DNA from 3 places in the Allokutzneria multivorans genome. Region 2 is predicted to be linked to each of the others. Evidence: riboswitches for the same ligand, from Rfam matches in the RefSeq annotation. Region 2 holds a riboswitch; each other region holds the start of a gene.
The links. A riboswitch is a leader RNA that binds a small molecule or an ion and turns the genes downstream of it on or off. The one in region 2 is predicted to bind thiamine pyrophosphate.
Positions count from the first base shown of each region.

Region 1: another riboswitch for thiamine pyrophosphate. It lies ahead of thiO (glycine oxidase ThiO); the one in region 2 lies ahead of ABD798_RS33535 (thiamine ABC transporter substrate-binding protein).
Region 3: another riboswitch for thiamine pyrophosphate. It lies ahead of thiC (phosphomethylpyrimidine synthase ThiC); the one in region 2 lies ahead of ABD798_RS33535 (thiamine ABC transporter substrate-binding protein).

Region 1 is NZ_BAABAL010000005.1:394,219-401,747, forward strand. It holds gene ABD798_RS05815 (transcriptional regulator) at 1-255, shown strand, start outside; gene ABD798_RS05820 (GNAT family N-acetyltransferase) at 252-1,226, shown strand; gene ABD798_RS05825 (ion transporter) at 1,300-2,091, shown strand; gene ABD798_RS05830 (DUF3558 domain-containing protein) at 2,283-2,861, opposite strand; gene thiG (thiazole synthase) at 2,873-3,637, opposite strand; gene thiS (sulfur carrier protein ThiS) at 3,642-3,839, opposite strand; gene thiO (glycine oxidase ThiO) at 3,836-4,891, opposite strand; TPP riboswitch at 4,886-4,995, opposite strand; gene thiE (thiamine phosphate synthase) at 5,027-5,683, shown strand; gene ABD798_RS05855 (S1 family peptidase) at 5,739-6,938, opposite strand; gene ABD798_RS05860 (S1 family peptidase) at 7,174-7,529, opposite strand, start outside.
Region 2 is NZ_BAABAL010000022.1:9,070-16,598, forward strand. It holds gene ABD798_RS33510 (AAA family ATPase) at 1-1,133, shown strand, start outside; gene ABD798_RS33515 (methylated-DNA--[protein]-cysteine S-methyltransferase) at 1,140-1,619, opposite strand; gene ABD798_RS33520 (AlkA N-terminal domain-containing protein) at 1,703-3,199, opposite strand; gene ychF (redox-regulated ATPase YchF) at 3,327-4,406, shown strand; gene ABD798_RS33530 (4a-hydroxytetrahydrobiopterin dehydratase) at 4,856-5,188, opposite strand; TPP riboswitch at 5,237-5,347, shown strand; gene ABD798_RS33535 (thiamine ABC transporter substrate-binding protein) at 5,389-6,432, shown strand; gene ABD798_RS33540 (ABC transporter permease) at 6,436-7,529, shown strand, end outside.
Region 3 is NZ_BAABAL010000005.1:384,444-391,972, reverse strand. It holds gene ABD798_RS05815 (transcriptional regulator) at 1-253, opposite strand, end outside; gene thiD (bifunctional hydroxymethylpyrimidine kinase/phosphomethylpyrimidine kinase) at 329-1,195, opposite strand; gene thiC (phosphomethylpyrimidine synthase ThiC) at 1,192-2,838, opposite strand; TPP riboswitch at 2,829-2,955, opposite strand; gene ABD798_RS05800 (peptide deformylase) at 3,030-3,602, opposite strand; gene ABD798_RS05795 (DUF3263 domain-containing protein) at 3,735-4,049, shown strand; gene ABD798_RS05790 (LytR C-terminal domain-containing protein) at 4,078-4,701, shown strand; gene ABD798_RS05785 (AAA family ATPase) at 4,750-6,948, opposite strand; gene pssA (CDP-diacylglycerol--serine O-phosphatidyltransferase) at 7,140-7,529, opposite strand, start outside.

The DNA of each region.
Region 1 (7,529 bases), on a different contig from region 2:
GCCGCAACGCTGCTGGAGGTGTTCGACGACGGGCTCACCGAACGCCAACTGGAGTTCGGCCGAACCCAGGACGGGCCCGGCGGCTTCAACGCCCTCGCGTCGGTGCGGCAGCTGTTCGGCGTCAACGTCAGGCTGGCGTGGCTGACGGTGAGCGACTTCCGGGAGGCGTGGGGCCTGGCGACCGTCGCACCGCCCCGCACGAAGGGGAAATTCGCTCGCGACGCGAAGGGGCCGACCGTAGCTTCCGGAGCATGAACCTGCTGTGGCGTCCGATGGCCGAGAGCGACATCCCTGGCTGGACCGCGCTGCTGGCCGCTGCCGAGCGGGCCGACCAGCAGGGCGAGAACTACAGCGAGGACGACCTGCGCGAGGAGTGGGCCGACCCGGATCTCAACGCCGAGCGCGACTCGATCGCCGTGCTCGACGGCTCGGTGCTGGTCGCGTACGCCATGGTGCACAGGCGGGTCACGCCGGAGGGCACGCACCGCCTGCCCTCGCAGAGCGTTGTGCACCCGGACTGGCGTGGGCGCGGCATCGGCGCCCAGCTCGTGGACTGGATCACCCAGCGCGCCACCGAGTTGCACCGTGCGCACCGACCGGATCTGCCCGGCGAGGTCAACATTTCCTGCGCTGAGCACAACTCCGCGCTGCGGGCTCTGCTCGACGAAGCCGGTTATCTGCCGCGGCGGTGGTTCTTCGAGCTGAAGCGGTCCACCGAGCCCGACGCGGAGGTCTCCCCGCAGCCGCTGCCGGAGGGACTGCGGCTGATCCCTTACGACGCGCGCTACGACGAGGCGCTCCGCTTGGCGCACAACGAGGCTTTCCGCGACCACTGGGGCAGCACGGAGGTCGACCTCGACGGCTGGAAGCAGTGGTACACAGGCACGAGCTGGTTCCGGCCGGCGTTGTCCTACCTCGTGCTCGACGGCGAGGAGATCGCGGGTTACCTGCTGTCCAAGGAGTTCGAGGCCGACGCGGCGGTCACCGGTGTCCGCGAGGTCTGGTACGACCAGATCGGAGTACGCCGGGCCTGGCGCGGGAACCGGCTCGCGACGGTGATGCTGTTGCGCGCACTCGCTGACAGTTGTGACGCCGGGTTCACCCGGGCGGCGCTTTCCGTGGACGCGGACAACCCGACCGGTGCATTGGGCATCTACCAGCGGTGCGGATTCGCGCTCGTCACCCGGCAGTCCGTTCACGCACGGGTACTGTCCGTGACCGACTGAGCACCCAGCGCTGACAAGACATTAGGCTCGCGTTTGCCCTGATGATCGTTGTCACCCCCTGGGAGCCCTGCTCATGACACGTGCGCGCCTTCGGCTGTTAGTCGACTCATCCGGATTCCAGCGGTTCATCATCGCGGTGATCTTGATCAACGCGGTGACCCTGGGGCTGGAGACCTCCGAGGCGCTCATATCCCGCTACGGCACGGTGTTGCACACCATCGACCGGCTCGCGCTGGCGATCTTCGTCGGCGAGCTGCTGCTGCGCCTGCACGCCTTCGGCAGGGACTTCTTCCGCGATCCGTGGAACTGCTTCGACGCGGCGATCGTCAGCCTCGCGCTGCTGCCGACCTCCGGGTCGTTCGCGGTGCTGCGCGCGCTGCGCATCCTGCGGGCGCTGCGCCTGCTGTCGATGGTGAAGAGCATGCGGCGCGTGGTCTCCGCGCTGCTGACCGCGATCCCCGGTATGGCGTCGATCGCCGCGTTGCTGGCGTTGGTGATCTACGTCGGCGGTGTGATGGCGACCAAGCTCTACGGCGAGCTCTCCCCCGAGTACTTCGGGGATCTCGGCGACTCGCTGTTCACGCTGTTCCAGGTGATGACCGGCGAGGCGTGGTCCGACGTGGCCCGGCCGATCATGGACCAGGAGCCGTGGGCGTGGCTGTTCTTCGTCGGCTTCATCCTGATCACCTCCTTCACCGTGCTGAACCTGTTCATCGCGGTGGGCGTGAGCGCGATGGAGCACCAGGTCGCCGCCGAGCGCGAGCAGCAGGAGGAAACGCTGATCTCCAACGACATGCTGCTCGCCGAGGTCAAGGCGCTCCGTGGAGAACTGCGCGAACTCCGCGAGCAGTCCGGCCTGCGCTAGGCCCTGTCCCGCAGATGGTTGCGCTGCGTATTCCGGTCACGGTGCCACCGGGGGTTGGGGTGTCTTCAAGACCCGCAAACCCCGCTGTTGATCATCGTTAACCGCCGCAAACCCCTGCGGTCTTGCGGGGTTTGCTGTCGTTGGAGACGGTGGGGGTGGGGGTTGGGTGGTCTTGACTTGCAGGACAGGCGCTAGTCGCCCTTGAGGGTCTGGATCACCGACGCCGCGGCCTTGGCCACCACCGGGCAGGGGGCCTGCGCACCGGCGCCGCGGTCGAACTGCGAGAGCAGGTTCACCGTCAGCTGGTCGGTCACCGCGACGAACAGGCCGCACTTGCCCTTGCTGCGGTGGTCGAGCGAGGCGGCGTAGACGGCCGGGTAGCCCTCGATCGTCGTCGGCTCGAAGTAGTCGTTGTTGCCCTTGGTGTCGTAGATGTCGCTGAGGCCGTTCTTGTTGGCGGTGAACACGGTGAGGTCCATCTGGTTCAACGGCTCGTCGGCGATCTGGAACGTGCAGCTCGGCCCGTACGCGCCGGCGCGCGGCTTGCCCGCACCGTAGCCGAGCGAGGAGCGCTTCGAGTCCGAGATCGCCGCGCAGGCGTTGGACTGGATGGAACTCACGTCGAGCGCGGCCGGAACCCTCGGCGCCGCACCGGACTGCGATGCGGAGGAGGCCGAGGTGTCCGGGGAGGAGGGCTCGCCCACCGTGTTCGAGCAACCCGCGACCACGAGCGCCACACCCACTGCCAGCAGAAGACGTCGAAGACTCATCGCGCCATTGTTCAGCATTCCCTTGCCGGGCTGGACGCGTGGGCCCAAAATCGTCGCGGAATGCGTCCGGCTCGGCGTGCGAGGCGTCCGCCCTCGACGGCCGCGCGCATCGCCGCCGCCATCCGTTCGGGCTGGTGAGCCCTGGTGACGGCCGTGGCCAGCAATACCGCGTCACAGCCGAGTTCCATGGCGAGCGCGGCGTCGGAAGCGGTGCCGATGCCCGCGTCGAGGATGACCGGAACCGATGCCCTGGCAACGATCAGCTCGATGTTGTGCGGGTTGCGGATGCCGAGCCCGGTGCCGATCGGCGACCCCAGCGGCATGACCGCGACGCATCCCGCGTCTTGAAGCCTGCGCGCGAGCACGGGATCGTCGTTGGTGTACGGGAGCACGGAGAACCCTTCCGCCACAAGGGTTTCCGCCGCGTCGAGCAGCTCGTGCGGATCGGGCAGCAGGGTGTCCTCGTCGGCGACGACCTCCAGCTTCACCCAGTCCGTCCCGAGCGCTTCGCGGGCCAATCGCGCGGTGAGCACGGCCTCGGCGGCGCTACGACACCCCGCCGTGTTCGGCAGCAGCTGAATGTTCAACCGCCGCAACAACTCCAGCACCCCGGTGCCGCCATCGGCGTCCATCCTGCGCATCGCGACGGTGGTCATCTCGGTGCCAGAGGCCACCAGAGCACGCTCCAGCACGGAGAGGTTGCCCGAACCCCCGGTTCCCATGATCAACCGTGATCCGAACTCGCGGCCCGCGATCACCAACTGGTCCTCCGACACGCCCTCAGCCTCCTTGTACCGCAGTGAGAACTTCCACCACCGCGCCGTCGCGCAGAGCCGTGTGCCACTGGCTCCTGGGCACCACGTCGCCGTCCACCGCGACTGCCACTCCAGACTCCGGAGCCCCGAGCAGTGCGAGCGCGTCGGCTACCGTGCTCCCGGGCGCGAGCGTGTTTTCCTTGCCATTGAGCCGAATCCTCATGACGTCCCTTCCAGCTCGGCCAGCACGAGATCGGCGGTGATCGGTGCCAGCAGCATGCCGTTGCGGTGGTGACCCGTTGCCACGACCAAGCCCGGCTCGACCTCTCGGATCACCGGCAGGTTGTCCGCTGTGGCTGGCCGGAGCCCCGCCGCGCACTCCACGAACTCGTACTCCGAAATCGATGGCAGCACCTGTTCGGCCCACCGCAACAGATCACGGACTCCGCCCGCCGTGACCGTCGTGTCGAAGCCCGCCTCGTACTGAGTCGCGCCGACGACCAGCCCTCCGCCGTCCCTCGGCACGAGGTAGACGTGGTTTCCCTGCACCGAACACCGCACGGTCCTGCTCGGCGGGGGAAGCGTGGACCTTGTGGCGCGCAAGCGAAGGATCTCCCCCTTCACCGGACGCACCACGTCGCGCAACGGCTCGTACAGCTGCCCGCTCCACGCCCCGGCCGCGAGCACGACGGCATCTGCGCGCCGCGTCGTCCCGTCTGCCAGTCGCACGGTTCCCGGACCGACTTTGGCAACGCGAACCGACTCGACCTCACAGACCGAGCGCAGCGCCGCGAGCACCATCCGGTTGTCCACCGCGAGATCCCCGGGCACCGACAGTCCACTTCGGACAGATGGCCCGATGCTGGGCTCCAACGCCCTGATCTGCTTGCCGGTCAACGACTCCGCGCCTCTGCCCAACGACGCGAGGTACTCGGCCAGCAGGGTCAGCGAAGCCCGGTCAGCCGCGTCCACCGCGACGACGAGCGTGCCCTCCTCGCGCAGTCCGGCATCCCGCCCGCTCGCCGCGCCCAGCTCGCGCGCGAACTCCGGCCAGCGCCGCAGCGACGCCGATCCCAGCTCCAGCAAGGATTCCTCGCCCGGCCAGGCCTCCGTCACCGGCGCGAGCATGCCTCCAGCAACCGCCGAGGCACCCGAAGCCGGGGCAGGATCGAGCACCGAGACGGCGAACCCGGCCGACGCCGCCCGCCACGCGACGGACAGACCGATGACTCCGGCGCCCACGACGACGACCGAACCACGCGCACCACTGAACAACGACCTCACGCTCCCTGCGCCGGCATTACCCGGATCAGGTTCGACGGTCGGGGTCGTCAGACCCCCTCTCAGCCTGGTCTCCCCAGGCTCCCGTGCGGACCGCTGCCCACCATACCCGCTTGTACTGTGACCGCCATGCCCTTACTCGATGGCAAGGAAATCCGCCGCAAGCTCGCGGCGGCGCGCCTGTACCTGTGCACCGACGCGCGCACCGAGCGGGGCGATCTGGCCGAGCTGGCGGACGCGGCGCTGGCGGGCGGGGTCGACGTCATCCAGCTGCGCGACAAGAACCTCGAAGCGAAACAGGAGCTGGCGGCGCTCGAAGTGCTGGCGGAAGCCTGCGCGAGGCACGACGCGCTGCTCGCGGTGAACGACCGCGCGGACATCGCGCTCGCCGCCGGAGCCGATGTGCTGCACCTCGGCCAGGACGACGTGCCGGTGCCGTGGGCTCGGCGGGTTCTCGGCGAGGACGTGGTGATCGGCCGCTCGACCCACTCCCCCGCCCAAGCCGAGCACGCCGCGCACGAGGCCGGGGTGGACTACTTCTGCACCGGTCCTTGCTGGCCGACGCCGACCAAGCCGGGGCGTCCTGCGGCCGGGCTCGACCTGGTCCGCTTCGCGGCGGGGCAGAACTTCGAGCGGCCGTGGTTCGCGATCGGCGGCATCGACGAGGCCCGCCTCGGCGACGTGGTCGAGGCAGGAGCCCGTCGCGTCGTCGTGGTCCGCGCGATCACCGAGGCCGAGGACCCCCGTGCCGCCGCCGCGTCGATCGCGGCACGCCTGCGCGCATGAAAAAAGGAGGTTGTCCCAGTGCGCGCTGGGACAACCTCCTGCTCGTGGGGCGTGCTCAGCCGGTGAGCAGCGTGAGGCTGTACTCCTTGAGCGCCTCGTTGATCGGCTGGAACCACGACACCGAGGTCGCACCCTCGTTCGCGTTGGAGAGGCAGCGCAGCTTGCCGCCGACGTCCTTCAGGCGGGCGCCGCTGGTGAGGCCCTGAGCCTGGTCGCCGGAGATGTTCGAGCCGCCGCTGTCACCCTGCTCGACGCAGGCGGTGTACTGGGTGAGGCCGCGCACGACCACGGTGGAACCGTCGGCCTGGCCGTACTTCACCGTCACGTTGCGGGCCCGCACGGTGCCGCAGGTCCACTGCGTGGTCGAGCCGGACTTGCAGATCGCGCCGCCGAGCGGGGCCTCCTCGGAGCCCTTCACGGTGACGTTGCCGCCGTTCCACTGGTTCACCAGCGGCTGCAGCGCCCAGACGAGCGGGTCGACCGCGACGGCCGCGAAGTCGTTGCCGTCCTTCCAGTTCGTGTTCACGAACTCGCCGATGCCCAGGTTGCCGAGCGCGACGACCGGGCCGGGCTTGGAGCAGTGGCCCGCGGTGATCAGGCGCGGCTCGCCCGAGGTGGTCTTGGCGGCGAAGCCCGCCGAGCAGCGACCGGCGGTGCCACCACCCATGTAGATCGCGTTGCCGCCGACCAGGTCACCGGAGGCGACAGGGGTGCCTTCGGTCTCCTCGACGCGGATCGGGGTGTTCGACTTGGCGAGGCCGCCCACGAAGGCGTCCGTTGCCGGGGTGCGCTGGCCCTTGGTGACCGTGACGACGACGGAGTTGCTCGGCTCGTCCACGTACCAGCTGCCCACCTCCGCTGGCGAGGAGTCGGTGCGGCGGTCCAGCTCGGCCTTGGCGCCGTCGAGCTGGGAGCGGCTGACGCCGACCACGCGGGCCTCGGCACCGGCGGCGCGGACGGCCTCGGCGCGGGCGGGGTCGGAGACGGCGACGACCGTCTTGCCGGACTCGATCCACGAGCCCGCGTAGGAGCTGTCGGCGGCGACGCGGGCGCTGGTGGCGACGCGGGCGGCGTCGGAGTCCTGACGGACGCGCTCGCGGGCCTGATCGGCGGTGAGGCCGAGGTCGCGCTGCATCGCGGAGAGCACCGCACCGGACGGGCCCGGCGCCGCGAGGGCGGGGGCGGAGAGGGATCCAGCGGTGGCGGTGACAAGCAGTGCGACACCGAGTGCGCGAGTCGCGGTGCGTCGAGACATCCGAACCGTCCTTCCGTCAGGTGGACCTGGGCGCTAGCCCGTCTGGACGGAAGCTATGCGACTCTCTGCGACAAATGAACCCCTTGCTTCACTCTTTTGGTCCACAAATTTTCAATCCAGTACCCGCCATTCGACGGTTCCATCACTGAGCGCATAAAGAAGAGCACCCACGGGTGCAGGGTTCCCGTGGGTGCTCTCCTCGGGGACGGCGTCAGAGCCGGTCCCCTCCCCGTGATCAGCTGGTGACGAGCCGGAGCCCGTAGCGGCTGAGGATGGGGTTGACCGGGAAGAAGTAGGTCGTGCCGCCGGAGGAGCAGTTGCCGGAGCCACCGGAGGTCACGCCCTGGGCCTGGTTGCCCGCCAGCCACGAGCCGCCGGAGTCGCCCGGCTCGGCGCACGCGTTGGTCCTGGTCATGCCGTTGACCGTGCCCTGGGGGTAGCGGACGGTCTGGTTCTTGGCCTGGACGGTGCCGCAGCGCCATCCGGTGGTGGAGCCGGAGCGGCAGATCGACGCGCCGACCGCGGCCTCGGAGGAGCCCTTCACGGCGACGGTGCCGCCGTTGTAGCGGTTCACCACGCCACGCGGGGTCC
Region 2 (7,529 bases):
GCAGGGAACACGGTGAGGCTGATCGCTCGGTGGCGGTTCGCACGACAGAGCAGGCGGTACTCACCGAAGCGATCGAGCGTCGCGCGGTGCGGCTGGACGAGGCGCGTGGTGACCACCCCGACGTTCCGGCCAGGCGTACGTGGCTTCTTGACACCGCGAAGGCCCTGATCTCGCTCATCGACGCGCGCAGGGCGTTCGCGGACTCCGAGGACCGCACGGACCGCCAGCGCGCGACCGTGTTGTCCGCCGTTGCCGAAGCCGGGTTCGATCACCTCGATGCGGCCTTGGACGCTGTGATGGAGGAGGCCGACCGCGAGCGGTTGGAGCGACGGATCCGAGACCTGGACCGCAGGGAAGCCGCAGCGAAATCCGTGCTGGCGGAGCCTGAACTCGCTGACGTCGATCCTGCTGCGCCGGTGGACGTGGCTGAAGCAGAAGTGGCCGCGCGGGAGGCAGGCGCGGTCGCTTCGGCAGCGCTCAGCGAGCTGAACGCGGCGCAGCGGCGCAGGGACGACGTGATCGGTCTGGGACGCGAACTCCGCGCGGCGTGGGCAGTGCTCGCGCCGCTGGAGGCCGAGTTCGCGGAGCTGAACGCTCTGACCGACGTCGTCAACGGCCGTGGGCAGAACACCAGGAAGATGTCGCTGCGCTCCTACGTCCTCGCCGCCCGGCTGGAGGAGGTCGCGGTCGCGGCCACCGAACGCCTGCAGCGGATGAGTCAGGGGCGCTACTCCTTCGTCCACTCCGACGCCGCGGGGGTTCGGGGCACGCGCGGAGGGCTCGGGCTCGACGTGCTGGACGGCTACTCCGGGCGGACCCGGCCCGCGAAGACGCTCTCCGGCGGGGAGTCCTTCCTGGCCTCGCTCGCCCTCGCGCTCGGTCTCGCCGACGTCGTCGCGGCGGAGACCGGTGGCGCGCTGCTCGACACCCTGTTCGTGGACGAGGGCTTCGGCACCCTCGACGCGGGCACCCTCGACCTCGTGATGGACACCCTCGACGAGCTGCGGGCCGGCGGGCGCGTCGTGGGGTTGGTCTCGCACGTGGAGGAGCTGCGCCAGCGCATCCCGACCCGGCTGCGGGTGCGCAAGGCGCGGGACACCACCGGCTCCAGTCTGGAGGTGGTCACCGGCTGAACGACATCATCCCAGGTCCTCGTGGTCCAGCAGCCAGCGCTTGGCCTCGACACCCCACCGGAAGCCCCCGATCCCACCACCGGTGCGCAAGACCCGGTGGCACGGCACGAACAGCGCGGCGGCGTTGCGAGCGCACGCGGACGCGGCCGCGCGAACCGCCTGGGGGCGCCCGGCGAGGGTGGCGTAGTCGGCGTAGGTCACCGGCTTGCCGGCGGGCACGGTGCGCAGCGTGGTCCACGCGTGCTCCATGAACTCCCCACCGCGTTGCCGCACGGGCACTTCGGCCGCCGCGTCCAGCTCACCGGCGTGGTAGCTGCGGATCGCCTTGGTGACCGCGCCGAGTTCGGTGCGGGGCCTGACCTCGGCCGGGCGCAGGCTCGGCGAGATCACCACGAGCAGGTCGTCAACGGCGCCGGTCCAGCCGGAGGCCAGCACGACGCCGTCCTCCGCGGTGATCGCGGTGAACGGCCCGATCGGCGTGTCCACCGTCGCGGAGTGGGCGGTCGTGACGACGCTGCTGGTGTGTTTGCCGGTGGGGCGCTTGGTCGCCGTGGATCGGGTGGCCGTGCTCATGCGGTTCTCCTTGCGGTCGAGGTGGATGCGGCCAGCGCGGCGGCGCGCCACAGGTGCATTCCGGCGTAGGACCGCCAGGGACGCCAGGACCTGGCGCGGGTCCGGAGACCGTCCACATCGGACGGTAGTCCGAGCGCTCCGGCCCCCTTGCGCATGGCCGTGTCCGTGGCGAGCAGGACGTCTGGCGTGCCGAGGACCCGCATGGCCACGTAGTCGGCGGTCCAGCGGCCGATTCCGGGCAGTTCCTGGAGTTCGGCGGTCAGCTCCGCGTCGTCGCGGCCGATGTGCAGCTCCAGCGACCCGTCCGCGAGCGCGGCGCAGGCGGTGAGCACCGCGTCGACGCGTTTGCTCGGGCCGGTGAGCACGTCGGCACCGTGCGCGGCGATGGCCTCCGCCGTGGGGAACAGCGTGGTCAGCTGTCCCTCAGCGGCGGGGAGCGGGACGCCGAGCGCTCGGGTCAGCGCGTCGACGCTGGTGCGGGCCGAGGCGACGGACACCTGCTGGCCCAGCAGTGCGCGCACGAGCATTTCGTGCGCGTCCATGGTGCCGGGCACCCGGATGCCGGGTGTCGCGGTCACGAGCGAGCGGAAGGAGGCGTCAGCGGACAACACCTCGTCAACGGCGAGCGGGTCAGCGTCCAGGTCGAGCAGCCTGCGGACGCGGGACACGGCCGCGCCCAGGTCGCGCAGGTCGACCAGGCGCAGACGGCAGTGCACGTGGGTCGGCGTGGGCTCCAGGTGCACCGTCGCGGCGCCGTGCGGCAGCGCGATGGCGCGGGAGTAGATGCCCGCCTCAACGTGCTCCACACCCGGAATCGCCCGTGCGGCAAGGAAAGCCAGCGTGCCCTCGGCGTCCATGGGCGGGCGGAACGGCAGGCGCAGGTTGATCGTCCCGGTCCTCGGCTCGACCGGCGCGTCCGACCTGCGGCGCTTCTGCGCGCCCGCGCGCAGCACGGACGGTGACGTGGCGAAGACGGCCTGGATGGTCTCGTTGAACTGGCGCACGCTGGAGAACCCGGCGGCGAAGGCGATGTCGGCGAACGGCAGCGCCGTCGTCTCTATCAGCGTGCGCGCGGCGTGGGCCCGGTGCGCCCGGGCCAGCGCGAGCGGTCCCGCGCCCAGTTCTGCGGTGAGCACCCGGGACAGGTGCCGCTCGGAGTAGCCGAGCCTGCGGGCGAGCCCCGGCACGCCCTCGCGCTCGACGACGCCGTCACCGATCAGCCGCATCGCCCTGGACGCAAGGTCGGCGCGCAGGTCCCACTCCGGGGAGCCGGGCACGGCGTCGGGAAGGCAGCGGCGGCAGGCTCGGTAACCCGAGGACTGGGCGGCGGCCGTGGTGGGGAAGAACTCGACGTTGCGGCGCTTCGGCGTCATCGCCGGGCAGGACGGGCGGCAGTAGATGCCCGTGGTGCGCACGGCCAGCACGAAGCATCCGTCGAAGCGGGCGTCGCGGGAGGCGACGGCCCGGTAGGCACGCTCGGAATCGACCAGCACGACACCGATGCTGCCAGCAGCGCGGTGCCTCGGCTGGCGGAAATCCGCCGCGGCGATCACCGGGGGAGCGGGCGTTCTCCCCGCCCGTGGCCGGAGGCGCTCGGGCGGGCACCTAGACTCCCCAGACGTGAGTCTCACCCTCGGCATCGTCGGGCTGCCCAACGTGGGCAAGTCCACCCTGTTCAACGCGCTGACCCGCAACGACGTGCTCGCCGCGAACTACCCGTTCGCCACCATCGAGCCCAACGTCGGCGTGGTCCCGCTGCCCGACGCGCGGCTCGACCAGCTCTCGAAGATCTTCGGCAGCGAGCGCATCGTGCCCGCGACCGTGTCCTTCGTCGACATCGCGGGCATCGTGCGCGGCGCCTCCGAGGGTGCGGGCCTTGGCAACCAGTTCCTCGCCAACATCCGCGAGGCGAACGCGATCTGCCAGGTCGTCCGGGTCTTCGAGGACCCCGACGTGATCCACGTCGACGGCACGTTCGACCCGACGTCGGACATCGAGACGATCAACACCGAGCTGATCCTCGCCGACCTCCAGACCTTGGACAAGGCGCTCACCCGCTTGGAGAAGGAAGCCCGCGTCCAGAAGGACCGGCGCGCGGCGCTGGAGGAGGCCAAGAAGGCCAAGGACATCCTCGACGGCGGCCGCACCCTCTTCTCCGCGCAGGCCGAGGTCGACGTGACCGAGCTGCGCGAGCTGAACCTGCTCACCACCAAGCCGTTCCTCTACGTCTTCAACGCCGACGAGGGCGTGCTGACCAACGAGGCCCGCAAGAAGGAGCTGCGCGAGCTGGTCGCCCCGGCCGACGCGGTGTTCCTGGACGCCAAGGTCGAGGCCGAGCTGCTGGAGCTGGACGAGGAGTCCGCGCGCGAGCTGCTGGAGACCATCGGCCAGGAGGAGCCCGGCCTGCACTCGCTGGCCCGCGCCGGGTTCCACACCCTCGGCATGCAGACCTACCTCACCGCGGGCCCCAAGGAGTCCCGCGCGTGGACCATCCGCAAGGGCTGGACCGCCCCGCAGGCCGCCGGTGTCATCCACACCGACTTCGAGCGCGGCTTTATCAAGGCGGAGATCGTCTCCTTCGCGGACCTGGTCGACGCGGGGTCGATGGCCTCGGCGCGCTCGGCGGGCAAGGTCCGCATGGAGGGCAAGGACTACGTGATGGCCGACGGCGACGTGGTCGACTTCCGCTTCAACGTCTAGCCAGGAATCGGCCGCCCCGCACCAGCGGGTGACGCATTGATGTAATGATTGCGTCAATCTATTGCGCGGGCGGGGCGATGCCGTGGAACACCCTGGCTCTCGTGCGAGGAGGTGCCGCGCGGTCAGGTCTACGAGACCGACCCGTGGGGGCGGAAGAAGGCGATCGTGCGGTCCTGACCCGTCGACCCGGAGCGCGGTTTCTGCCGCTTCATCCCGGACGCCTGGCCGCGCCTGTCCTCCGGCCGGGTCGAGGTCCTGTGCGCGCCGGTTGACGGTCGCCTGGAAACCAGTTCCCGATTCGTTCGCTGGTCCGGTGGAGACCCGGTTCCAGGTGCCGGGCATGAAGAAGTTCTCCGGCGGCGAGGGCTGCTTCTGAGCCAACGGCACGTGGGCGGGCAGCGGCGACCTCTGCGTCGCCGAGGTCGGCGGCACCATGGAGACGTGCGTCATCACGCCCGGGGGTGTGGTGGCACCGTTCCGCCGCTGGGACCGCTGAGCGAGTCCAGCACGCCCTCGATCTCCCCGGCGAGCGACACGTCCAGCGCGGTGACCCCGCCCTCGGAGTGCGTCGAGCACCGGAAGGTCAACGTGCGCCAGCGGATGTCGATGTCCGGGTGGTGGTTGTCGTTCTCAGCGATCTCCGCCACACGGTTCACCACCCGGATCGCATCGGTGAAGCTCGCCAGTTCGGCGGTGCGGACGAGCTCTCTGCCCTGCTGGCGCCAGTGCGGAAGGGCGTTGAGCGCTTCGGTCACCTGTTCGTCGTTCAGCAGTTCGGCCATCTCCTCATGGTGGCCGTGGCTCCCGCCGGGCGCGAGTCCGACGTAGGCTGGGGCCGCCACGGGAGCCCGGTATGCCGGGCTGAGAGGAGGGCAGCCAGCCCTCGACCGTACGAACCTGATCCGGGTCATGCCGGTGTAGGGAGGTTGCGCGCCGCACGCGGTGCCTCGTGGTCACGACAACGGCGACCAGGAGGGACGAAGTGCGGAGCAGAACACTCGGAGCGCTGATGGTGCTCGCGCTGATCAGCGGGTGCTCGCTGACGGGCGGCGGCGAGGCGGGGACCGGCGGCGAGAAGGTCGTCCTGGTCACGCACAACTCGTTCGCGCTGCCCAAGCCGGTGCTGGACGAGTTCACCAAGAACACCGGCATCACCATCGAGATCAGCCGCCGCGGCGACGCGGGCGAGATGACCAACCAGCTGGTGCTGACCAAGGGCAACCCGCTGGCCGACGCGGTCTTCGGCATCGACTCCACCTACGCCTCGCGCGCGATCGGGCAGAACCTGCTCCAGGCCTACCGCAGCCCCGAAGCCGCCAAGGGCGCGCAGCGCTACGCGGTCGCGGGGGCGGAGGACAAGCTCAGCGCGGTCGACGTCGGCGACGTGTGCCTCAACATCGACACGGGTTTCCTCGCCCAGCGCGGCATTCCGGAGCCGACCTCGCTGGCGGAGCTGACCGATCCCCGCTACAAGGACCTGCTCGTCGTGCAGAACCCGGCGACCTCGTCCCCGGGCCTGGCCTTCCTGTTCGCCACGGTGGCCACCTTCGGCGAAGAGCGGTGGGCGGAGTACTGGACCAAGCTCAAGGCCAACGGCGTCAAGGTCGCCAGCGGCTGGGAGCAGAGCTACACGCAGGACTTCTCCGGCTCCTCCGGCAAGGGACCGCGCCCACTGGTGGTGTCCTACGCCTCCTCGCCGTCGGCCGAGGTCGGTCCGGACGGCAAGCCGCGCACGAAGGCGCTGCTCGGCGGGTGCTACCGGCAGGTCGAGTACGCGGGCGTGCTCACCGGTGCGAAGAACACCGATGGAGCGCGCAAGGTCGTGGACTTCCTGTTGTCGGACAAGGTGCAGTCGCAGCTGGCTGAGCAGATGTTCGTCTACCCGACGCGCGAAGGCGTTGCGCTGCCCCAGTCCTGGCAGGCGGCGGCGCCGTTGCCGACCAAGGCCCTTGAGCTGCCCGCGCCGCAGGTCGACCGCGACCGTGAGCGCTGGCTCGCCCTGTGGCGGTCCGTCGTGCAGGGCTGACGGGTGCGCGGTACGAAGATCGCGCTCGGCGTGGGAGCGGCGGTTCCGCTGCTGTTCCTCGCCGTGTTCTTCGCCTGGCCGGTCGCGGCGATCATCGGTCTGGGGCTGGGGGAGTCCGGGGTCGGCGCGGTGCTCGCGGACTCGCAGACCTGGGAACTGGTGGCGTTCACGCTCGGCCAGGCAGCGGCGTCCACGGTGGTCGCTCTGCTGGCGGGGCTCCCCGTGGCGTACCTGCTCGCGCGCTGTGCCGTGCGCGGGCGGGGGTTCGTCCGGTTGATCGTCACGATCCCGTTCGTGCTGCCCACACTGGTGGTGGGCATGGCTTTCCGGTCGTTGCTCGGCGACAGCGGAGTGATCGCGATCGTGCTGGCCAACGCGTTCTTCAACGTCGCGGTGGTGGCGCGGACGGTGGGCGGCCTGTGGGCGAACCTCGATCTCCGAGCCGAAGATGCGGCGCGTGCGCTGGGTGCTTCTCGTTGGCGCGCCTTCACTTCGGTGACGTTGCCCGCGCTGGCGCCCGCGATCGGCTCGGCCCTGGCCGTTGTTTTTCTTTTCTGTGCAACGAGTTTCGGCGTGGTCCTGGTGCTCGGTGGTTCGGAGTACCGGACGTTGGAGACCGAGATCTACCTGCGCACGGTGCAGTTGCTCGACCTGCCGGGAGCTGCGGCGCTCTCGCTCGTGCAGCTCGTCGCGGTGGTCGGTGCGCTGCTCGCCGGTGCGATCGCCCGGCGCAGGCGGGAGACCGCGTTGGCCCTGCGGCGAAGCGCGGAGACGGCTCGAAGACCCGAAGGCGCTGAGTGGGTCGTGGTGGGCGCGGCGCTGACGGTCGTGGTTCTGTTGCTGCTGCCGGTGTTCTCGCTGATCGTCCAGTCACTGTCCACAAGGGACGGTTGGAGTCTTGCCGGGTATACGGCGCTCGCGGGGGACGCGGCGGAGTCGACGTTGGGCGTGTCAGGCCTGGCCGCGGCGGTGAACTCGTTGCGGACCGCGTTCGACGCGACCCTGCTCGCGATGTTCCTCGGAGTTCTCGCGGCGGTCGTGCTGTCCCAACTGCGGCGACGGCGCGGTCGGCTCGCCGAGGCGATGGACATGGCGCT
Region 3 (7,529 bases), on a different contig from region 2:
GGACGGCCATCCTGGGGTTCTGGTGGAGGAAGAGGTTCAGCTCGGCCGCGCGGAGCTCGGCGATCTCCGGGTTGGTGGCCTGCAGCAGCTCGTCGCCGCGCGCCACCGTCCGCTTCTCGATGACCTCCGGCTGCACCCGGCCCTTCTTGAGCGCCTTGTCGATGTCCGGCTCACCGAGGGTCCCGCGCACCAGGAGCGGAACTTCCTTGCGCAGCCTGGGGACCAGGTCGGCAGTGGCAGCGGGCTGGGACAACGAGCACCTCCGGCGGGCAGCGATCTTGCGTTCTACCCTGCCATCGGGCTCGGCGCGCTAGGCCGTTCGAGTGCATCACACGGGTGTTGTGGACACCCGCCAGAACGCCGAGACCGGGCCGACGCCCGCGCCGAGCGGGTAGGAGTGCGCGACCGCCCGCTGCACGAACCGCTTGCCGAAGCGCACCGCCTCCAGCATCGGCGCGCCCCTGGCCAGCGCCGCCGTGATCGCCGAAGCCATGGTGTCACCGCCGCCGTGGGTGTGCGGGGTGTCGTAGCGCGCGCCCGGCAGCTCGTAGAACTCGGTGCCGTCGAAGAGCAGGTCGACGCACTCCGGGTCCTCGGTGAGGTGGCCGCTCTTGATGAGTGTCCACTGTGGACCGAGTGCGTGCACCGCCCGCGCCGCGTCGGCGAGCTGGGCGCGCGTGCTCACCTCGACGCCGGTCAGCAGGCGCACCTCGTCCAAGTTCGGCGTGACCAGCGTGGCCATGGGGAAGAGCAAGTCCCGCAAGGCGTTCAGCGCGTCGTCGTGCAGCAGCGGGTCGCCGTGCATCGACGCCGCGACCGGGTCGACGACGAAGGGCGCGACGCCCGCGCGGCCGATGCCGACCTTGTGGCACACCTTGGCCACCGCGTCGATGATCGCAGCCGAGGCCAGCATGCCGGTCTTCGCCGCGTCCACGCCGATGTCACTGGCCACCGCCTCGATCTGGGCGGCGACGACCTCGGCCGGGATCTCGACGAAGTCCTTGACCCCCAACGAGTTCTGCACGGTGACGGCGGTGACGGCGGTCATCCCGTGCACGCCGCAGGTCAGGAACGCGCGGATGTCGGCGTGCATGCCCGCGCCGCCCGCGGAGTCCGAGCCCGCGATCGTCAGCGCGCACGGCGGTGTCTCCCACGTGCCGTCCGAGCTGAGCGCGCGGCCGGGGAGGGCGTTCACGGGTTCACCACCGGCAGGTACACCTTGCCGCCCTGCTCGTCGAACTCCTCGGACTTCTCCTGCATCCCCGCCTCGATAGCCTCCACAGTGGACAGTCCGCGCTCCTCGGCGTACCTGCGGACGTCCTGGGTGATCTTCATGGAGCAGAACTTCGGCCCGCACATCGAGCAGAAGTGCGCGGTCTTCGCCGGAGCCGCGGGCAGGGTCTCGTCGTGGAAGGACCGCGCGGTGTCCGGGTCGAGCGAGAGGTTGAACTGGTCCTCCCACCGGAACTCGAAGCGCGCCCTGGACAACGCGTTGTCGCGCTCCTGCGCCCTGGGGTGGCCCTTGGCCAGGTCGGCGGAGTGCGCGGCGATCTTGTAGGCGATCACGCCCGCCTTCACGTCGTCGCGGTTGGGCAGGCCGAGGTGCTCCTTCGGCGTGACGTAGCAGAGCATCGCCGTGCCGTGCCAGGCGATCTGCGCCGCGCCGATGGCCGAGGTGATGTGGTCGTAGGCGGGCGCGATGTCGGTCGCGAGCGGGCCGAGCGTGTAGAACGGCGCCTCACCGCACAGCTCCTCCTCCAGCCGCACGTTCTCCGCGATCTTGTCCATCGGCACGTGCCCGGGGCCCTCGATCATCACCTGCACGTCGTGCGCGCGGGCGATGTGCGTCAGCTCGCCGAGCGTGCGCAGCTCAGCGAACTGAGCCGCGTCGTTGGCGTCGGCGATGGAGCCCGGGCGCAGCCCGTCGCCGAGGGAGAACGTCACGTCGTAGGCGCGCAGGATCTGGCACAGCTCCTCGAAGTGCGTGTACAGGAAGCTCTCCCTGTGGTGCGCCAGGCACCACGCCGCCATGATCGAGCCGCCGCGCGAGACGATCCCGGTCACCCGGCGCGCGGTCAGCGGCACGTAGCGCAGCAGCACGCCCGCGTGCACGGTCATGTAGTCCACGCCCTGCTCGCACTGCTCGATCACGGTGTCCCGGTAGACCTCCCAGGACAGCTTCGCCGGATCGCCGTCGACCTTCTCCAGCGCCTGGTAGATCGGCACGGTGCCGACGGGAACGGGGGAGTTGCGCAGGATCCACTCGCGCGTCTCGTGGATCCGCTTGCCGGTGGACAGGTCCATGATCGTGTCGGCGCCCCACCTGGTGGCCCACACCATCTTCTCGACCTCCTCGGCGACCGAGGAGGTCACCGCGGAGTTGCCCAGGTTCCCGTTGATCTTCACGAGGAACTTCTTGCCGATGATCATCGGTTCGGTCTCCGGGTGGCGGCGGTTGGCCGGGATCACCGCCCTGCCGATGGCCACCTCGTGCCGCACCAGCTCCACGTCGACGCCCTCGCGCGCGGCGATGAACTCCATCTCGCGGGTGACGATCCCCGCTTTCGCGTACGCCAGCTGGGAAACCGCGCCGCCGACCGGTTCCAGCCCCCAGCCCTCGCGCAGCCTCGGCAGTCCACTGTGGACATCGATGGTGGCCTCGGAGTCGGTGTACGGGCCCGAGGTGTCGTAGAGGTCGAGGTGCTCACCGTTGGTCAGCTCCACCCTGCGCCGCGGAATCCGCAGTCCACCAGGGGAATCGGTGTAGACCTTGCGCGAGCCCGTGATCGGGCCGGTGGTCACGCTGGGCGCGACGGAACTGTCGGCAAAGGCCGTCATGGCGAATCCTCCCTACGCCGGCATTATCCGGTACAGGTTCAGGCGGTCGGCGGCGCCGGGATCGTTGCCCAGCCGCCCTCTCAGCCCGCTTCGGTGCGAGCTCCCGCGTTCGATGTGAAGTTGTTCCGGGCCCGAGGCTAACCACAGGCCCGGCCCACTGCCAAGTCGTTGGACCCGACCGGCTCAGTGCTTCAGTGGCCGAACGGGTCCTCGACCTCGCCCGGCATCCAGGACAGCCCGGGCACGCCCCAGCCGTTGCGCTTGAGCATCCGCTTGGACTCCTTGGCGTACCTGCCGACGAGGCGGTGCAGGTAGAGGAAGCCGTCGAGGTGGTCGGTCTCGTGCTGGAGGCACCTGGCGAGGAAACCGGTCGCCTCGACCTCGACGGGCTTGCCGTCGCCGTCGAAGCCGGTGACCTTGGACCAGGTGGCCCTTCCGGTGGGGAAGGACTCGCCGGGGGCGGACAGGCAGCCTTCCCAGTCGTCCTCCGGGTCGGGCATGGTCTCCGGCCGCTCGGAGGTCTCCAGCACCGGGTTCACCACGACGCCGCGGTGCCGGGCGCCCTCGTCGTCGGGGCAGTCGTAGACGAACAGCCGCAGGTCGACGCCGATCTGGTTGGCGGCGAGGCCGACGCCGTTGGCCGCGTCCATCGTCTCGTACATGTCGTCGATGAGGGTGCGGAGCTCGTCGTCGAAGGTCTCGACGGGGCGCGTCGGGTTGTGCAGCACCGGGTCGCCCGCGATCCGGATCGCGTGAATGGCCATGCCCGGAACCCTAGTAGCGCCGCTCCCCGTGACGCGCCGGGTTGTGCCCGAGCCTGTGTCGGTGCCTCGTGATGTAATAGAACTAGTTGGAAATCACACTCCTGTGATTCTTCTGTGACTTCGAGGAGCGGGATGGACGCCGCCGAGGTGAGGGCCCAGGGTGAGCACCGGACCTCGTCCGCGCCGGGTACCGGCGGCCTCAACAGCACCGAGCAGGAGATCCTCGCCTTCGAGCGCCAGTGGTGGAAGTACGCGGGCGCGAAGGAACAGGCCATCCGGGAGCTGTTCGACATGTCGGCGACCCGGTACTACCAGCTGCTCAACGCCTTGATCGAGAAGCAGGAGGCGCTGGCCGCCGACCCGATGCTGGTGCGCAGGCTGCGCCGGTTGCGCACCGGGCGCCAGCGGGTCCGCACCGCCCGCCGCCTCGGCCTCGACCCGCGATGACGACCGCCACGATCTGGAGGCAGCCGAGATGAGTTCCGTCGAGCCGCCAAGCGCGCCCCGCCCCCTGTGGGTGGCCGGGGTCGTGGCGCTCGGGGTCGCCGCGGTCGCGCTGGCCTTCGGCGTCTTCTCCCTGTTCGGTGGGGACACGCCGACGGACCAGCTCGGGCAGCAGCAGACAACGACGACCGAACCGGCTCCGGGCAGCCCCCCGCCGCCCGCGCCGCCGACGTCGGAGCCCGCGCCGCAGGTGACCACGACCGTGCCACCCCCGGCCACGACGACCCCGCCCACCACGACCGCGACCCCGCCGAGCAGCGCGGGTGGCGGAGGTGGCGGTGGCACTCCGGGCAAGCCGAGGACCGGGATCAGGGTCTACAACAACAGCACCATCCCCAAGCTCGCCGACCGCGCCGCGCAGGACATCCGTGAAGCCGGGTGGACGGTCGAGCAGGTGGACAACTACCCGCACGGCGTGATCTACACGTCGACGGTGTACTTCACGTCGGGCACCGACGAGGAGACCACGGCGCGGACCCTCGCGGGCGAGTTCGGCATGCGCGTCGAACCGCGCTTCGAAGGCATCAAGGACGCGAAGCCGGGCGTGATAGTGATCGTGACGAAGGACTACAAGAACGCCGCCAGCGCCAAGTAGTTCTCAAGCCGAACCGCCCCCGGTTGTCGTCGGGGGCGGTTCGGCGCGTCAGGGGCGTTGCGAGGACGCGTACGCCTCCAAGGCCGCGAGCTGCGCGGGGTCCAGCGACGGGCGCACGGTCTCGCGGGCGTGGTTGAGGTGTTTGAGCCCGACCTCCGCCGCCGACAGTGATTCGCGCATCGCGGTGAGCGCGGCCTCGCGGATCAACGCGGCGCAGTCGGCCGCCGAGTAGCCCTCCAGCTCTGCGGCCAGCCCCGCCAGATCCACGTCCTCGCCGAGCGGCGTGTGCTTGGCCGCCGACTTCAGGATCTCCGTGCGCGCGTCGGCGTCCGGCGGCGGCACGTAGACCAGGCGCTCCAGCCTGCCGGGCCGCAGCAGCGCCGGGTCGATCAGCTCGGGGCGGTTGGTCGCGCCGACCACGACGACGTCGTTCAGCGGCTCCACACCGTCCATTTCGGTCAGCAGCGCGGCCACGACCCGGTCACCGACGCCGGAGTCCGACGACTGGCCCCGGCGCGGCGCGAGCGCGTCCACCTCGTCCAGGAACAGCATCGCCGGAGACGCCTCGGCCGCCCTGCGGAACAGTTCGCGCACCGCGCGCTCGGACTCGCCTACCCACTTGTCGAGCAGCTCCGCGCCCTTCACCGACAGCACGTTCAGCCGCCCGGTCCCCGCGAGCGCGCGCACCAGGAACGTCTTGCCGCAGCCGGGCGGGCCGTAGAGCAGCACCCCGCGCGGAGGCTTGACCCCAAGGCGCGCAAAGGAATCCGGGTACTGCAACGGCCACAGCACTGCCTCGGTCAGCGACTGCTTCACCTCGGTCATGTCGCCGACGTCGTCCAGGGTGAGGCCGCCGGTGGCCAGGTTGTCCGAAGTGGACATCGAGATCGGGCGCACCGTCTCCAGCGCGCCGATCAGGTCCTCCTGGCCGATGCGCGGCTCCTCGGAATCCCGCTGCCGCAAGGCCGCGCGCACCGCTGCTTCCCGCCGCAGCGCCACCAGGTCCGCCGCGACGAAGCCCGGAGTGCGGTCCGCGACGGCGGTCAGGTCGATGCCGTCCTCCAGCGGGGCGTCGCGCAGCAGCACGCGCAGCAGCTCCGCGCGCACGGAGCCGTCCGGCAACGGCAGGCTCAGCTCGCGGTCGATCAGCTCGGGGCTGCGGAGCTTGGGGTGCACCGACTCCGCCGCCGAGGTGGTCGCGACGACCGCGAGCTTCGGGGTGTCGATCGCCGCGAGCAGCGCATCAAGGACCACAGTGGACAGTGGAGGCGGATTGTTGGCCGGTACCAAAGCTTCCACGTCGGAGATCAACAACACGCAGGCGGTGCCGCCGCGCGCCGCCGCGACCGCGGAGTTGATCGCGTCGTGCGTGCGCTGCGAGGCGGTGGCCGGTTCGAGCGCGGCGGCGCTGGGCGCGACGAGCTCCACGACCTCGGCCTCCACCGCCGCGGCGACCGAGCGCACCAGGGTGGCCTTGCCGACCCCGGACGGCCCGGACACCAGGACGCCGAGCCGGGACTCCGCGCCGAGCTGCGCCAACAACTCCGGCCGTCGGAACGCCAGGTCGAACCACTCGCTCAGCCGCCGCACCGCGTCCTTGGCGCCCACCAGGTCCGGCAACGCCAACGCGGGCTCAGCCCCCTGGGGAGCTGGGGCAGGGGTGGTGGCCGCAGGCGGGAGAGCGGCCGTGCGCTCGCCGCCGCGCCAGCCGACCACCGTCGCGGGCTGCACGGCGACCACGCCGGGCGGCTCGATGCCGGTCACGGTGAGCAGTTCGTTGGTCCACGTCATGCCGATCGCCAGCGACAGCTTGCGGCGCGCGGTGCTCACGTCCGAGCCCGGCGGCGGCGCGAGGTCCTGCGGCAGCAACGACACCGCGTCGCCGACCGTGAGCACCTTGCCCATCAACGCCAACCGCAACGTCTCCGGGGTCAGCGAGGCCGAGGCCAGGCGCGAGCCCGCCACCGTCACCGACCGCGCCGTGGACACCTCGACCGGCGCGACGACGACCTCCGAGTCCTCGGTGAGGCCGAGGTTGGACATCGTGATGTCGTCGACGTAGATGAAGCCGGGGGAGTGCGACCCGTCCGAGGCCGCGGCCAGCGCGGCGGTCTCCCGCGTCCCGGTCAGCCGCACCGCGTCCCAGGCCCGCAACCCCAGCGCGTCCAGCACTTCAGGGTGCAGCCGGACGACACCGCGGCGCGTGTCCAGAGCGGACGGGGACAACCGGATGGTCAGCGTGATCACGCCTCAGACCCTAGCCGCCGAGGTGCGCCCTGAATGACTCATTCGGGACCCTCAAGTACCTCAATGAGTCATTCAGCGCGCTCAAGTACCTGAATGACCCGTTCAGGGCTCCCAACGCACCAAACGACCCGTTCAGTGCGTTGAGCGCACCGAACGGGTCGTTCAGGGTGAAGCGGCGAAGCGGTGGGATCTCAGTCGCGGCGGTTGCGGCGGAGGCCGAGACGGCGCCAGCTGGTGCGGGCGACCGGGCCGGGGCCCGGCGTGCCGTTGCGGCGGGGGATGCGGCGCAGGCGGATCGCCGCCCCCGCCACCCGGCGCCGCAGCGGCGGCCGGATGCCGAGCCTGCGGGTGCTGCGCCGCCGGATCGCCCTGCGCTCGGCGGGCTCCACGTCCCACGCCTCGGGGTGCCGCGAGAGCCAGTAGTAGCGGTACACCGCGTACGGGATGTGGCCCAGGTAGAACACGACGACCACGGCGAGCATCAGGAAGGGGTAGGTCAGCAGCGCGGCCCCGGCGATCCCGATGATCAGCAGGACCGGCGCGATCGCCTTGGCCGGGATGCGCAGCTTCTTCAGCGACAG